One region of the Pseudarthrobacter sp. AG30 genome, then DNA from elsewhere that is predicted to be linked to it. Evidence: riboswitches for the same ligand, from Rfam matches in the RefSeq annotation. Region 1 holds a riboswitch; each other region holds the start of a gene.
What was found. Region 1 has a riboswitch for thiamine pyrophosphate ahead of thiD (bifunctional hydroxymethylpyrimidine kinase/phosphomethylpyrimidine kinase). Riboswitches for the same ligand answer to the same signal wherever they lie in the genome.

Region 1 (3,200 bases):
TGCTGAGCCATGAGCGGTGCAGTTCCGATTCAACCTCCAGGCACTGCCGGGCCGAGCCTGCCCAGAACAGCTGCTCCTCTTCGGAGGGGGCCAGGGCACTGGCACGGGCCAGGACCCGGGAGTAGCCGTTGAGGTATTGGGCGTCCTGGGCCAGATAGTAGGCAAAGTCCTTTTCCGCCAGTTCGCCGGAGACCAGGCCTTGGATGAAGTCCAGGGCGTAAATATCCGCCAGGTCCTGCCGGGCTTCGGCCCAGAGCCTGGCCGCGAAGCCGCCTTCCGGCAGGTGGGGCCGCACATGGTGGAAGTGGTGCACGGGCCCGTTCCCGTGGCCGACCTCCAGCCTGCCGGAATCCTCAAGCGCTCCGGCCAGCCAGGGCTTGACCGTCCGCAGCGCCCCTTCCCAGTCGCCCAACCGGGCCTGGACCGTGGCCATGGCAGAGGACAGCGAACAACCCGTCCCGTGGCTGTTGCGGGTGTTGACGCGGGGGCCGGGCACTTCCACCACGTCCCGGGCCAGCACACCGGCGGTGTTCACCAGGGCGTCCGGGCAGCCTTCGCCTGACAGGTGTCCGCCTTTTACCAGGACGGTGGCGCCAGTGGCATCCGCCAGGCGCCTGCCCTGGTCCAGCGCACCTTCCCAGTCCCCCGCTGGCTCTTCGCCCACCAGCATGGCCAGTTCGGGCAGGTTGGGGGTGATGAGGTGGGCAAGCGGAAGCAGGTCGCGGAGGGCGGCCTCGGCGGTTTCCTTCAGCAGGCGGTCGCCGCTGGTGGCCACCATCACCGGGTCCAGGACTACGACGGCGGGACGCACCTTGTCGAGCCATTGCTGGACCGTGCGGATCACCGCTTCGTCGCCGAGCATGCCGATCTTGACGGCGTCGATGGTGATGTCGTCGCTGACGGCATCGAGCTGCTGCGCCAGGAACGCAGCAGGCGGGACGTGGACGGCCACAACGCCACGGGTATTTTGCGCCGTCAGTGCCGTGATGGCGGCCATGCCATATCCGCCGTGCGCTGCAATGCTCTTCAGGTCCGCTTGGACTCCTGCTCCGCCGGAAGGATCAGAGCCCGCAATGGAGAGGACGCGTGGGATATCGCGGCCCGCAGGGGTCCCGGAGGAGTCAGTGGAGGCACTTGGCAGGGGCATGGAGAGGGTCGAAGACAACAGACATCCCTTCGCCGGTACTAGCCGGACAGGTTCAACGGGTGTGGATCTCAGCCGGCCTTCTGCGCGGCACCCCGTGTCGGTTTCCCAGCCTAGCCGGTGGCGCGGTACCGGGCTAAAGGTGACAGCGGCCGGATGCAGGAAGTCCCCGCCTCGTGGACTGTTCCCCCTGTACTTTCGGGGGGAATGGTCCACGAGACGGGGACTTCACCTTTCGACGCCGTGGTCTGCCGGAATTTAGAGCTCCGAAGCCGGGACGCCCACGCCGAGGATGATGGGTTCCTCGGAACGCTTGCCGCTATCAGCGGGCTGCTGGTTCGCGGGCTCGGGGGCCTTGGCTGCGTGCGAGTGCCCGGTAGTTGCGGCTTGGACGTTCTCATGGTGCTGGACGGCGGTTTCGTTCGCGGCGCCCTGGGCTCGGCTGGCGGCCCGGTGGCGGCGCGGCCTGCGCTGCCTTGTCTGCTCCAGCGTGTGGTCGGAGTAGTCCTTTTCAACCGGTGCTTCCGCGGCCCGCGCAGGGGCTCCGCCGCCCTGCGGCCGGGGCTCCTGTGCGGCCTGTTCCGTTGCCGGTTCAGCCGCTGCAGGATCTTTCGGAGCGTCCTCGACGGCGGAAACCGGCTGGCCGAGGTGCGCGAATGCTTCCGCGAGCCGGTCCAGCGTCAGGGCGGGCTTGGGCTGCTGCTCCTCCGCGTGCTCCACGAACGGAAGCGGGACTTTCTCGCCGCCGAACGTCAGGACCGCCGCGGGACGCCCGTGCGTATCGGCGTCGTGCTTTTCCCCGTCAGCTGCCGGTGCAGGCTGGACCGGTGCTTGCGGGGCCGTAGCCTGCTCCGCCGGCGCGTGCCGGGCAGCTGCCAGCTCGTCGTCGTGGAGGTGCGCCGCGTGGGCCGCCGCGGCGATGTTGGCCAACGCAAGCCGGGTGGCTTCAGCCTTGGCGTGCCGCTCGGCGTCACTGGGATCCGGCTGCACAGTGTGCACGTGCACTGCCGGCGCCGGTACTGCCTCGGCCTGCTGGCCGCCGCGTCCACGGCGGCGCTTCCGCTCGGGGCGTGCACCGGGCTGGCCGGCATCGGTCCGCTGTCCGTCGGGGCGGTGGGCCTCCCCGCGGGCTTCGGGACGGTTGTCGGCGCGCTGGACGTGGTGTTCGGCCGCCACGATGTTGGCGCGGCGGTGCTCCACGGGATCGTCATGGGTCACGACGCCGCGTCCGGCACACGCCTCGCATTGCTCGCCGAAGACTTCCAGCAGGCCCGTGCCCATGCGCTTGCGGGTCATCTGGACCAGGCCCAGGGACGTGACCTCGGCAACCTGGTGCTTGGTCCGGTCGCGGCCCAGGCACTCGACGAGGCGGCGCAGGACCAGGTCCCGGTTGGATTCGAGCACCATGTCGATGAAGTCGATCACGATGATGCCGCCAATATCGCGCAGCCTCAGCTGGCGCACCACTTCCTCGGCAGCTTCGAGGTTGTTCTTGGTGACGGTTTCCTCGAGGTTGCCGCCGCTGCCGGTGAACTTGCCGGTGTTGACGTCCACCACGGTCATGGCTTCGGTCCGGTCGATGACCAGGGATCCGCCGGAGGGCAGGAACACCTTGCGCTCGAGTGCCTTGTGGATCTGCTCATCGATCCGCCAGGCGGAGAAGATGTCCTGGTCCTTGGTCCACTTCTCGAGGCGGCCCACCAGGTCCGGGGCGACGTAGGTGACGTAGGCCTCGATGGTGTCCCAGGCTTCCTCGCCGGAGACGATCAGCTTGGAGAAGTCCTCGTTGAAGACGTCGCGGACCACCTTGATGGTGAGGTCAGGTTCGCCGTACAGCAGTTCGGGGGCAAGGACCTTGGTGGAGGTGGACTGGCTTTCGATGCCTTCCCACTGTGCGCGCAGCCGGTTGATGTCGTGCGTGAGTTCCTCTTCGGAGGCGCCCTCTGCGGCGGTGCGGACGATGACACCGGCGCGTTCGGGGAGGCGGTCCTTGAGGATGCGCTTGAGGCGGTTGCGTTCGACGTCCGGCAGTTTGCGGGAAATGCCGGTCATGGAG
Region 2 (3,200 bases), on a different contig from region 1:
CTGCTCTGCCTTCCACGCGTAGGGGTCGATCCCGGCACCGCGGCTAAGGTCCACGGCGGCCGACACCTTTCCGGACACCGGTTCAAGGAGCCCGGCAAGGGTCAGTGCGAACGTTGATTTTCCGGCGCCGTTCGGGCCGGTGACGGCCAGCGCCTGGCCGGCCCGGACCTGCGCGGCAACACCCTCCTGGACAGGAACCGGCGGAATCTTGCGGAAGCCTTTGCGGCGGGGACGCTCGCGGGAGACCGCCAGGTCTTCGGCTGCAAGCAGGAGGTTGCCGGTTACGGCGGCCGGGATGCCGGACCGGCGGCGGGTGGCCGGCACATACCCCGGCACCCAGACTCCGGCCGCCGTCAGCATGGCCCGGGCCTCGCTGAGCACCCGGTCCGGAGGTCCGTCCAGGAGCACGGCGGGATCCGAGGCGGAGCCCGGCTGCAGGACCACGATCCGGTCCACCAGGTCCTTCCAGACGGAAACCCGGTGCTCCACCACCACCAAAGTGGCCCCGGTCTTGTCGAGGCAGCGTGCCACGGCGTCCCGGACCTCCAGGACGCCGTCCGGGTCGAGGTTGGCGGTGGGCTCGTCCAGCAGGATCAGCCCGGGACGCATCGCAAGGATGCCCGCCAGCGCCAGGCGCTGTTTCTGACCGCCGGAGAGGGCCGACGTCGGGTGGTCCAGCGGGAGCTGGGAGAGTCCGACGTCGGCAAGCGCCTCGTGCACGCGCGCCCAGATGGCGTCGCGGGGCACGGCAAGGTTCTCGGCGCCGAAGGCGACGTCGTCCCCCACCCGGGAGAGGACCACCTGCGTCTCCGGGTCCTGCTGCATCAGGCCGGAGCGGCCGCGACGCTCGCGGGGAGGGGCGCCGTCAACCAGCAACGAACCGGACTCGTCCGCATCGCCGGCCTCGCCGTCGTCGTTGATGTCGCCCAGGACCCCGGCGAGGGCATGCAGGAGCGTCGACTTCCCGGCACCCGAGGGACCGAGCAGGAGTACCCGCTCGCCGGGGCGGATATCCAGGTCGAGGGCGTGGACGGCAGGTTTGGCCCTGCCTGCATGCCGCCAGCCCCAGCCGCGGGCCGTGACGGCGGCAGGGCGCACGCCTCCTGCGGCGTCCTGGGAAGGTGCCATCAGGAGAAAACTGGCTCCGTTGCAGCCTTGCGGGACGCGAAGGAACTCAGCACCCCGGTGCGGGCCAGGCCGCGGGTGGCGAGCCAGGACAACGCGCCCGCCAGCACGGCGCCGGACACCGTGGTCAGGACGATATAGGCGAGCTTGTCCGCCCCGGAGTAGGCAATGTTCCAGCCCCACGGTGCGAGTGAGTCATTCAGGCCGCAGAAGAAGCCCGCGGCCGCCCCCGCCACGAGGGAGACGGGCAGGTTGAACTTGCGGTAGACGAAGACCGCGAAGATGATTTCCGCGCCCAACCCCTGGATGAAACCGGAGAAAAGGACGGAGGCGCCATACTGGGAACCCATCAGGAGCTCGCCCGTTGCGGCCACAGTTTCGCAGAACAGGGCGGCTCCGGGCTTGCGGATGATGAGCATTCCCAGCACGCCCGGAATCATCCAGCCGCCGGCCAGGATCCCGGTCAAGGGCGGGTAGGCGGCGTTCATGGGGGCCGACAGGGCGGCGGCGCCCTGGTCCCAGGCCCAGAAAATGACCCCGCCGGCGATGGCCACCAAGGCCGCCACCACGATGTCGACGACGCGCCAGGACTTACTGGTGGTCTTCTTGATTGCAGCAGTACTCATGTGATCCTCCTGGGTAACAGGAGGGGAAAGTGGCTCCGGCTGGCGGACCGTTGCCGGTCCGGCCGGACACTTTGAGAACTCGACTCCCTTGCGCCGGTACTAACCGGATCAGGTTCGAGGGTCTGCGGCTGTCCCGCACTCTCAGCGCCCACCTGCGGTGCCCGGCATGGCCAGGTTGTCCGACGGCGGCGCTCCCCTGTCGTTTTTGAATGTTGATGTTCGCGTGTAAATACTGCCCGGTTTGGGCGTGGTCAAGTTTACACCTGGCGGGGGCTGGGCGGCGGCCATGCCGGCTGTTGAACCGGATGTGACCGCGGACCGCCGTCAGCGGGCCCGAGAGGATGCCGGCCATGCCCTTGCCCGGACCGGTCCGGGTGTACGGCTAGGCTGGAGGCAGTCCGTTTTCCGCCCGCAAGGAGTACTAGGAATGAACCTCTTCATCAAGCTGCTCGGTACCGCGGTGAGCCTGGGCGCAGGCCTGGTCGGCACCAAGCTCGTCAACACCATCTGGGAAAAGACCACCGGGCAGAAGCCGCCCAGCGGCAAGGGCGAGGACGTGCCCACCAGCCTGCGTTCGGCCTTGACTTTCGCACTGATCTCCGCGTCCGTCAGCGCCATCATCCAGGTCCTGGCCAACCGGGGCACCCAGCGCGCCATCACCCGCTTCGCCAAGACGCAGGACATCGTCTAGCTACTGGCGGTTTTCGCCGTCGTCGCGGTTGTCCGTCAGGGCAGCCTCGGCGGCGGCTTTTTGCACTACGGCCTCAAGCTCATCGGCGGCGAGCAGCTCCCGGTGCAGGTGCTTGGTGCGGTAGCCGGCCCGGCCCACCATGTGCGCGGACACCGGCACCGTGAGCAGCTGGAAGATCCAGGCCACCACCAGGACCGGCCAAACCCACCAGCTGCGCATCTGCAGCCCAATGGCTGCCAGCAGCAGGAACAGGCCCAGGACCTGCGGCTTGGTGGCGGCGTGCATGCGGCTCATCAGGTCCGGGAAGCGGAGCAGCCCGATGGCGGCGCCCAGGGACAGGAGCGCACCCGCCACCATGAACACCGCGGAGGCAAGGTCGATCCACGCGTCCGCGCCGGAAAAGTCAGGATTCATGGGGGTTCACCCTCCGGTCGGCGACGAACCGGGCCACCGTGACCGACCCGATGAACCCAATGATGGAGATGGCCACCACCAGCATCAGGTTGTTCAGGTGCCGGTTCACGGCCATGTCCACGCACAGGGCCCCGCCCAGGATGGCGAGCAGGACATCGGCCGCAAGCACCCGGTCCAGCAGCGAAGGGCCGCGGGCAATCCTGATGATGGCCCCGCCCGCGGCGAGGGAGAAGATGACGGCCGTGACCGCCAGGACAACGGGCATCATGCGGACGCCTCCATTCGGACGGCTTCAAGTTCTTCGGCGGACCCCATGATGCGGATCAGGCCCGCTTCGATGGACC
Region 3 (3,200 bases), on a different contig from region 1:
TTCCCGGACCAGGTGGAACGGCACGTGCCCGGGGCCTTCGACCATCACCTGGACGTCGTACTCCCACGCGCGCTGCGTCAGCTCGGCCAGCGTATCCAGTTCAGCGAACTGCGCCGCGTCGTTGGCGTCCGCCGTGGAGCCGGGCCGCAACCCGTCCCCCAGGGAGAACGCGACGTCGTACTTCGCGAAGATTTCGCAAAGTTCGTCAAAATGCGTGTACAGGAAGTTCTCCTGGTGGTGGGCCAGGCACCAGCCGGCCATAATGGAACCACCGCGCGAGACGATGCCCGTCACCCGGTTGGCGGTGAGCGGGACGTACCGCAGCAGGACACCGGCGTGGATGGTCATGTAGTCCACACCTTGCTCGCACTGCTCAATGACGGTGTCCCGGAAGATTTCCCAGGTCAGCGCGTTGGCTTCGCCGTTGACCTTTTCCAGTGCCTGGTAGATCGGAACCGTTCCGATCGGGACAGGGGAGTTGCGGATGATCCATTCCCTGGTGGTGTGGATGTCGTCCCCCGTGGACAGGTCCATCACCGTGTCGGCACCCCATTGGGTGGCCCACTGCAGCTTGTCCACCTCTTCGGCGATGGAGCTCGTCACGGCAGAATTACCGATGTTGGCGTTGATTTTCACCAGGAACGCCTTGCCGATGATCATGGGCTCGGACTCAGGGTGGTTGATGTTGTTCGGGATGATGGCCCGACCGGCGGCTACCTCGCTCCTGACCAGTTCCACGTCGCAGTTTTCCCGCAGCGCCACGAAACGCATTTCCTGCGTGATGGTGCCCTGCCGGGCGTAGTGCATCTGGGTCACCGTATGGCCGTCGACGGCGCGGCGGGGCACCGGCCGGGCGCCCTTCCACTCCGCGGAGGCAGCGCCCCGGCGCACGGCCGAGCGGCCGTCGTCGAGCAGGTTGCGTTCCCTGCCGGTGTAGGCCTCGGTGTCCCCGCGCGCCACGATCCATTCGGCACGGAAGGGCTCCAGGCCGCGGACGGGGTCGCTTCCCGGTCCGGCCGTCCGGTAGGTCCGGAAAGGTGCGTTCGGCTGCCCGTTGGGTGATGGCTCCAGCGCGATCTCGGTGACCGGGACCCGGATGCCGGAACCGGCGTCGTCGATGTAAGCCAGTGAATGCGACTTCAGCGACTGCGTCACCCGCACTTGGGATTCGCCACTGGATCCGGTGCCGGGACCGTTGGCCGCATCGGAACCGGACGGCACCAGGGCAGGGTTCAACTGGGTGTTTTGTGTACTCAAGGGAATACTCACTTCCTTCGCCGGCATTACCCGGACAGGTTCAACGGTCGCAGGCTGCGGCAGCCCGATCTCAGCCCCTGCAGGGGCACCCGTGTGGTCAGCAACGAAGCTACCACAGCCCTTCGGAAGCCCGTTGTAACAATCGATGATGCTAGCCTGACCGGGCAACGAAAGGATGCCCGGATGGCAGGAATAATTCACTTTCGCGGACCCGTCCTGGCTGCACCGGACAGCCTGCGGCAGGGACTCTGGTCCGTGGGCGGCAAGCTCACGTTCCGCCGGCCCGCACAGCCACCCGACCGGGTACTCGACGGCTGGGTATTGCCGGGCTTCGTGGACGCCCATTGCCATATCGGGCTGGGGCCGGCCGGTCCGGTGGAGGCCGCCGTAGCGCAGGAACAGGCGCTTGCGGACCTCAACGCCGGAACCCTCCTGGTCCGTGATGCGGGTTCGCCCGCCGATACGCGCTGGATGCAGGGCGGCACGGACTTCCCGGTGTTGATCCGCGCCGGCCGGCACATTGCCCGGACCCGGCGCTACCTGCGCGGTTTCGCCCACGAGGTCGAACCCGAGGACCTCGTTGAGGCCGTGCGCAAGCAGGCCCGGGACGGGGACGGCTGGGTCAAACTGGTGGGGGACTGGATCGACCGGGGCGCCGGTGACCTGGCGCCGTCCTTTCCTGCCGCCGTCGTCCGCGACGCGGTCCAGGCTGCACACGACGAAGGTGCCCGGGTGACGGCCCACTGCTTCGCCGAAGACACCCTGGACCAGATGCTCGACGCCGGCATCGACTGCATCGAGCACGCCACCGGGCTGCTGCCACGGCACCTGCCCCGGTTCGCCGGGCAGGGCGTGCCGATCGTGCCCACCCTCATCAACATCGCCACCTTCCCGGACATTGCCGCCCAAGCGGAGCCGAAGTTTCCACGGTACGCAGCCCACATGCGGTCCCTCTGGGAGCGGAGGCTGGAGCGCGTGGCCGAGGCCCACGCAGCGGGGGTGCGCATCTTCGCCGGAACAGACGCCGGCAGCGTCATCGGCCACGGCCGCATCGCGGACGAAATCCTCGCCCTGCACGGTGCGGGCCTGCCGATGACTGCAGCGCTGGATGCAGCGTGCTGGGCAGCCCGCCGCTGGCTCGGAGCGGACGGCTTGGAAGAAGGCGCACGCGCCGATGTGATCGTCTGTCGTGAGGATCCACGGGCGGTCCCGGAGACCATCGGCAGGCTGGACCACGTCGTGCTGGGCGGCCGCGTTATCCGTTGACCCAACGTGGCCCCCGGGACTTGGAATAAATTGAAGCTTCAAGTAATTTTAAGAAGTGACAGGCCGCCATCGGGACGGCCGCCAATCCAAGGAGCCTCCAATGACCGCATCAGCCAACAGCCAGGACCTGCTTCCTGCCGACCTCGCCATGGGCACGGTGATGCTCAAGGTGGGGGACATGAAGGTCATGACCGACTACTACCAGCGCGCACTGGGCCTGGAGGTGGTGGCCGAGCAGGACGGCGGACTGTACCTGGGCCGCCTTGGCCGCCCCCTGGTCCACCTGGCTCCGGCCCCCGGGCTGAACCTGCCCGGCAGGGGAGAGGCCGGACTCTTCCACACCGCGCTGCTGTTTGAAGACCAGGCCTCCCTCGCCGCCACCATCGCCACCGCGGCCCAATACGAGCCGATGTCCTTCACCGGCAGCGCCGACCACCTGGTCAGCGAAGCCTTCTACTTCACCGATCCGGAAGGCAACGGCATCGAACTGTATTGGGACCGGCCGCGCAGCAACTGGTCCTGGAACGGGACGGACGTGGTGATGGACAGCCTTGCCCTTCCCCCGCAGCGCTACCTGGACCAGCACCTCACCGAGGAATCGCTCGAAGGCCAGCGCGTGACGGCCGCAGGCGTGGGGCACGTCCACCTCCAGGTGGGAGACGTCCAGACGGCGCGCG
Region 4 (3,200 bases), on a different contig from region 1:
GATGACCTCCGGGTGCAGCGGGATCCGGCCGTCGGGAGCGTAGAACGTCTGCCCGCGGCGCCTGGTTTCAGCATCCAGCGGACCACCCGGCGCAACAAATGCAGGAACATCGGCGATCGCGTACAGCACCCGGTAGCCGCCCCCGTCCGGCTCGATGAACACGGCTTGGTCCAGATCCGTGGACGAGGCGGGGTCGATGGTCACGAATGCGACGGCGGTCAGGTCATAGGACGGCAGTTTCAGGGCCGCCACGGCGGCGCGGGCGTCGTCCACTGCCGCGGCCGGGTAAGGCCCCGGCAGTTCGAGTTCGGTCCGCAACGCGCCCAGTGCCTCTTCCAAGGCGTTCCGGTGGTCGCGGACATTGGGAGCCAACCGATGATGTGACACAAAAGTCAGCGTAACTCCAAGTCCTGGGTTTACGCAGGCCCGGGGCCGGCAGCGTCCAGCGCGTCGAGCAGGGAGGCCGCAGCGGCCGCGGGATCCGACGCCTCCGTGATGGCACGCACCACCACGATCCGCCGTGCTCCTGCCTCCGCCACCTGGTGCACGTTTCCGTGGTCGATGCCCCCGATGGCAAACCACGGCACCGGGTTGGGTACTTCCGCGGCAGCCTTGGCGGCGTACTTCACCAGGTCCAGCCCGACGGCGGTCCGGCCGGGTTTGGTGGGCGTGGCCCAGACAGGCCCCACGCAGAAGTAGTCCAGGTGGGAAGGCCCGGCAGCGGCGGAGAGGGCGGCATCCACCTGCTCCGGGCTGTGGCTGGACAGCCCGATGGCCGCATTGCCGTTGACCAGCGTCCGGGCCGCAGCCAACGGGAGGTCCTTTTGGCCGATGTGGAACACCGGTGCGCCGGACAGCACCGCGATATCGGCCCGGTCGTTAACGGCCCACAGCCGCCCGTGGCGAACCGCGGCCTCCTTCAAGACCGCCAGCAGGTCCAGTTCTTCGGCTGCCTCGATGCTCTTGTCGCGCAACTGGATGATGTCCACGCCCCCGGCGAACGCGGCATCCACGAACCGGGCAAAGTCGCCGCGGTCCCGGCGCGCATCCGTGCAGAGGTACAGTCGGGCCGCCCCAAGGGCAGGAAAGGAGGAGGGGGACATATTCATGCCTGCCAGCCTAGTTCCTCTAAACTGGGCTGGTACTGCGGGAGCCCGCGGCAGCTGTCACAAAGCGCCGGGCTGAGAGGGCGTCGGAGCCGACCGCTTGACCTGATCCGGCTAATACCGGCGTAGGGAAGGAACCACACCATGACCAGCACCAGGAACTGCCTGCCCGGACCTGGCGATGACGCCATCCGGGCCGACGTCGCCGTCATCGGCGCCGGAGTGGTGGGACACGGAATCGCCTGGGAGATCCAGCGCTCCGGCAGGTCCGTTGCCCTCATCGATGACGCGCCCGGCGCCGGCGCCAGCTGGGCCGCTGCCGGCATGCTGGCCCCCGTCAGCGAGCTGCACTACCAGGAAGAGGACCTCCTGGAACTCATGCTCGACGCATCATCCCGCTGGCCAGGCTTCGCTGCCGGCGTCGCCGCAGCAGCCGGAGCCGGGACCGGCTACCTGACGACACCCACCCTCGCTGTCGGTGTCGACGCTGCCGACCGGCGGGCGCTGATGGACCTGCGCGCAGTGCAGCAGGCCAGTGGCCTGGAGGTGGCACCGTTGACCGTGCGTGAAGCCCGCAGCCGCGAACCCCTGCTGAGCCCGGGGATCTCATGTGCGCTGGACACCCCGGCCGACCACCAGGTGGACCCGAGGAGGCTGATAGCGTCCGTGCGCCTGGCGCTCGCCGCAACGGTACGGGAAACCCCGACGGTGGCGGTTGCCGGTGCAACGGAAGGTTTTGCCGTCCCGGAGCGGGCGGCCGGACTGCTGTGGAAGGACGGGACGGTGGCCGGCGTCCGCCTTGGGAGCGGCAGCACAGTCCTGGCGGGGGAAACTGTCGTGGCCAACGGCCTGCACGCGGCGTCCCTTGACGGCTTGCCCCACGGCCTTGACCTGCCGCTGCGGCCGGTGCACGGGGACATCCTCCGGCTTTCCGTGCCGCAGCACCTCCGCCCGTTGGTGACAGCCACGGTGCGCGGGCTGGTCCACGGGATCCCGGTGTACATCGTGCCCCGGGAGGATGGCACGGTAGTCATCGGCGCCTCCCAACGGGAGGACGCCCTCTCCGACGCCGTGAGCGCCGGGAGCGTCTACCAGCTGCTCCGGGACGCCCAGGCGCTGGTGCCCGCCGTCGCCGAACTTGAACTCCTGGAATGCACCGCCCGGGCGCGCCCCGGAACCCCCGACAATGCACCCTTGCTGGGCCGGGTTGCGGCGTCCTTGGGATCCGGGGGCCCAGCCGACGGGCACGTGCCGGGGCTGATCATCGCGACCGGTTTCTTCCGGCACGGGGTGCTGCTCACGCCCGCCGCCGCCGCTATCTGCACGGCACTCCTGGACGGGGCCGCCGATCCCCGCTGGGCACCGTTCAGCCCGGACCGTTTTTCCGGGTCGGCCGTGGCCGTCCCCAGCCCCCATCTGAAGGAGACAGCGTGAACATCACCCTCAACGGAAACCCGCACACCGTGGCCGACGGCGCCTCCATCACCACGCTCGTCAGCCAGGTCACCGGGCGGCCGCTGGCCCCCAACGGCCAGGCGACGGACGGCAGGAAACTGGGCGTCGCCGTCGCCCACAACGCCCAGGTGGTGCCGCGCAGCCAATGGTTCGGTACCGCGCTCGCCGACGGCGACGACATCGAACTCGTCACTGCAGTACAAGGAGGCTGACCCCATGACCGAAACCGGCACCATCAACACCGCAAGCCAAGCCGCAGATGACACCCTGGTGATCGACGGCGTCGCCCTCGGATCCCGGCTCATCATGGGCACCGGCGGTGCACCCAGCCTGGACGGCCTGGGCGCTGCGCTCCTGGCCTCCGGCACGGCACTGACCACGGTGGCCATGCGGCGCTACTCAACCGCGGAAACCGGCTCTCTGTTCCAGTTGCTGGTGGACCACGGGATCAAAGTCCTGCCCAACACCGCTGGCTGCTTCACGGCCCGGGACGCTGTCCTCACCGCGGAACTGGCCCGGGAGGCCCTCGAAACCGGCTGGGTGAAGCTGGAAGTCATCGCCGACGAGCAGACCCTGCTGCCGGACGCCGTGGAACTCGTTGACGCCACCGAGCAGCTGGTCAACCGCGGCTTCAAGGTC

Region 2: another riboswitch for thiamine pyrophosphate. It lies ahead of DC347_RS11345 (ECF transporter S component); the one in region 1 lies ahead of thiD (bifunctional hydroxymethylpyrimidine kinase/phosphomethylpyrimidine kinase).
Region 3: another riboswitch for thiamine pyrophosphate. It lies ahead of thiC (phosphomethylpyrimidine synthase ThiC); the one in region 1 lies ahead of thiD (bifunctional hydroxymethylpyrimidine kinase/phosphomethylpyrimidine kinase).
Region 4: another riboswitch for thiamine pyrophosphate. It lies ahead of thiO (glycine oxidase ThiO); the one in region 1 lies ahead of thiD (bifunctional hydroxymethylpyrimidine kinase/phosphomethylpyrimidine kinase).

What each region holds. Positions count from the first base shown of each region.
Region 1 is NZ_QEHL01000003.1:68,161-71,360, reverse strand. It holds gene thiD (bifunctional hydroxymethylpyrimidine kinase/phosphomethylpyrimidine kinase) at 1-1,147, opposite strand, end outside; TPP riboswitch at 1,155-1,252, opposite strand; gene DC347_RS03520 (Rne/Rng family ribonuclease) at 1,403-3,200, opposite strand, start outside.
Region 2 is NZ_QEHL01000012.1:134,676-137,875, reverse strand. It holds gene DC347_RS11350 (ABC transporter ATP-binding protein) at 1-1,128, opposite strand, end outside; gene DC347_RS11345 (ECF transporter S component) at 1,128-1,751, opposite strand; TPP riboswitch at 1,819-1,959, opposite strand; gene DC347_RS11340 (DUF4235 domain-containing protein) at 2,179-2,442, shown strand; gene mnhG (monovalent cation/H(+) antiporter subunit G) at 2,443-2,856, opposite strand; gene DC347_RS11330 (monovalent cation/H+ antiporter complex subunit F) at 2,846-3,124, opposite strand; gene DC347_RS11325 (Na+/H+ antiporter subunit E) at 3,121-3,200, opposite strand, start outside.
Region 3 is NZ_QEHL01000008.1:18,524-21,723, reverse strand. It holds gene thiC (phosphomethylpyrimidine synthase ThiC) at 1-1,257, opposite strand, end outside; TPP riboswitch at 1,253-1,360, opposite strand; gene DC347_RS07890 (amidohydrolase family protein) at 1,441-2,523, shown strand; gene DC347_RS07885 (VOC family protein) at 2,624-3,200, shown strand, end outside.
Region 4 is NZ_QEHL01000019.1:84,840-88,039, forward strand. It holds gene DC347_RS16725 (RNB domain-containing ribonuclease) at 1-387, opposite strand, end outside; gene thiE (thiamine phosphate synthase) at 417-1,103, opposite strand; TPP riboswitch at 1,137-1,256, shown strand; gene thiO (glycine oxidase ThiO) at 1,251-2,540, shown strand; gene thiS (sulfur carrier protein ThiS) at 2,537-2,773, shown strand; gene DC347_RS16745 (thiazole synthase) at 2,778-3,200, shown strand, end outside.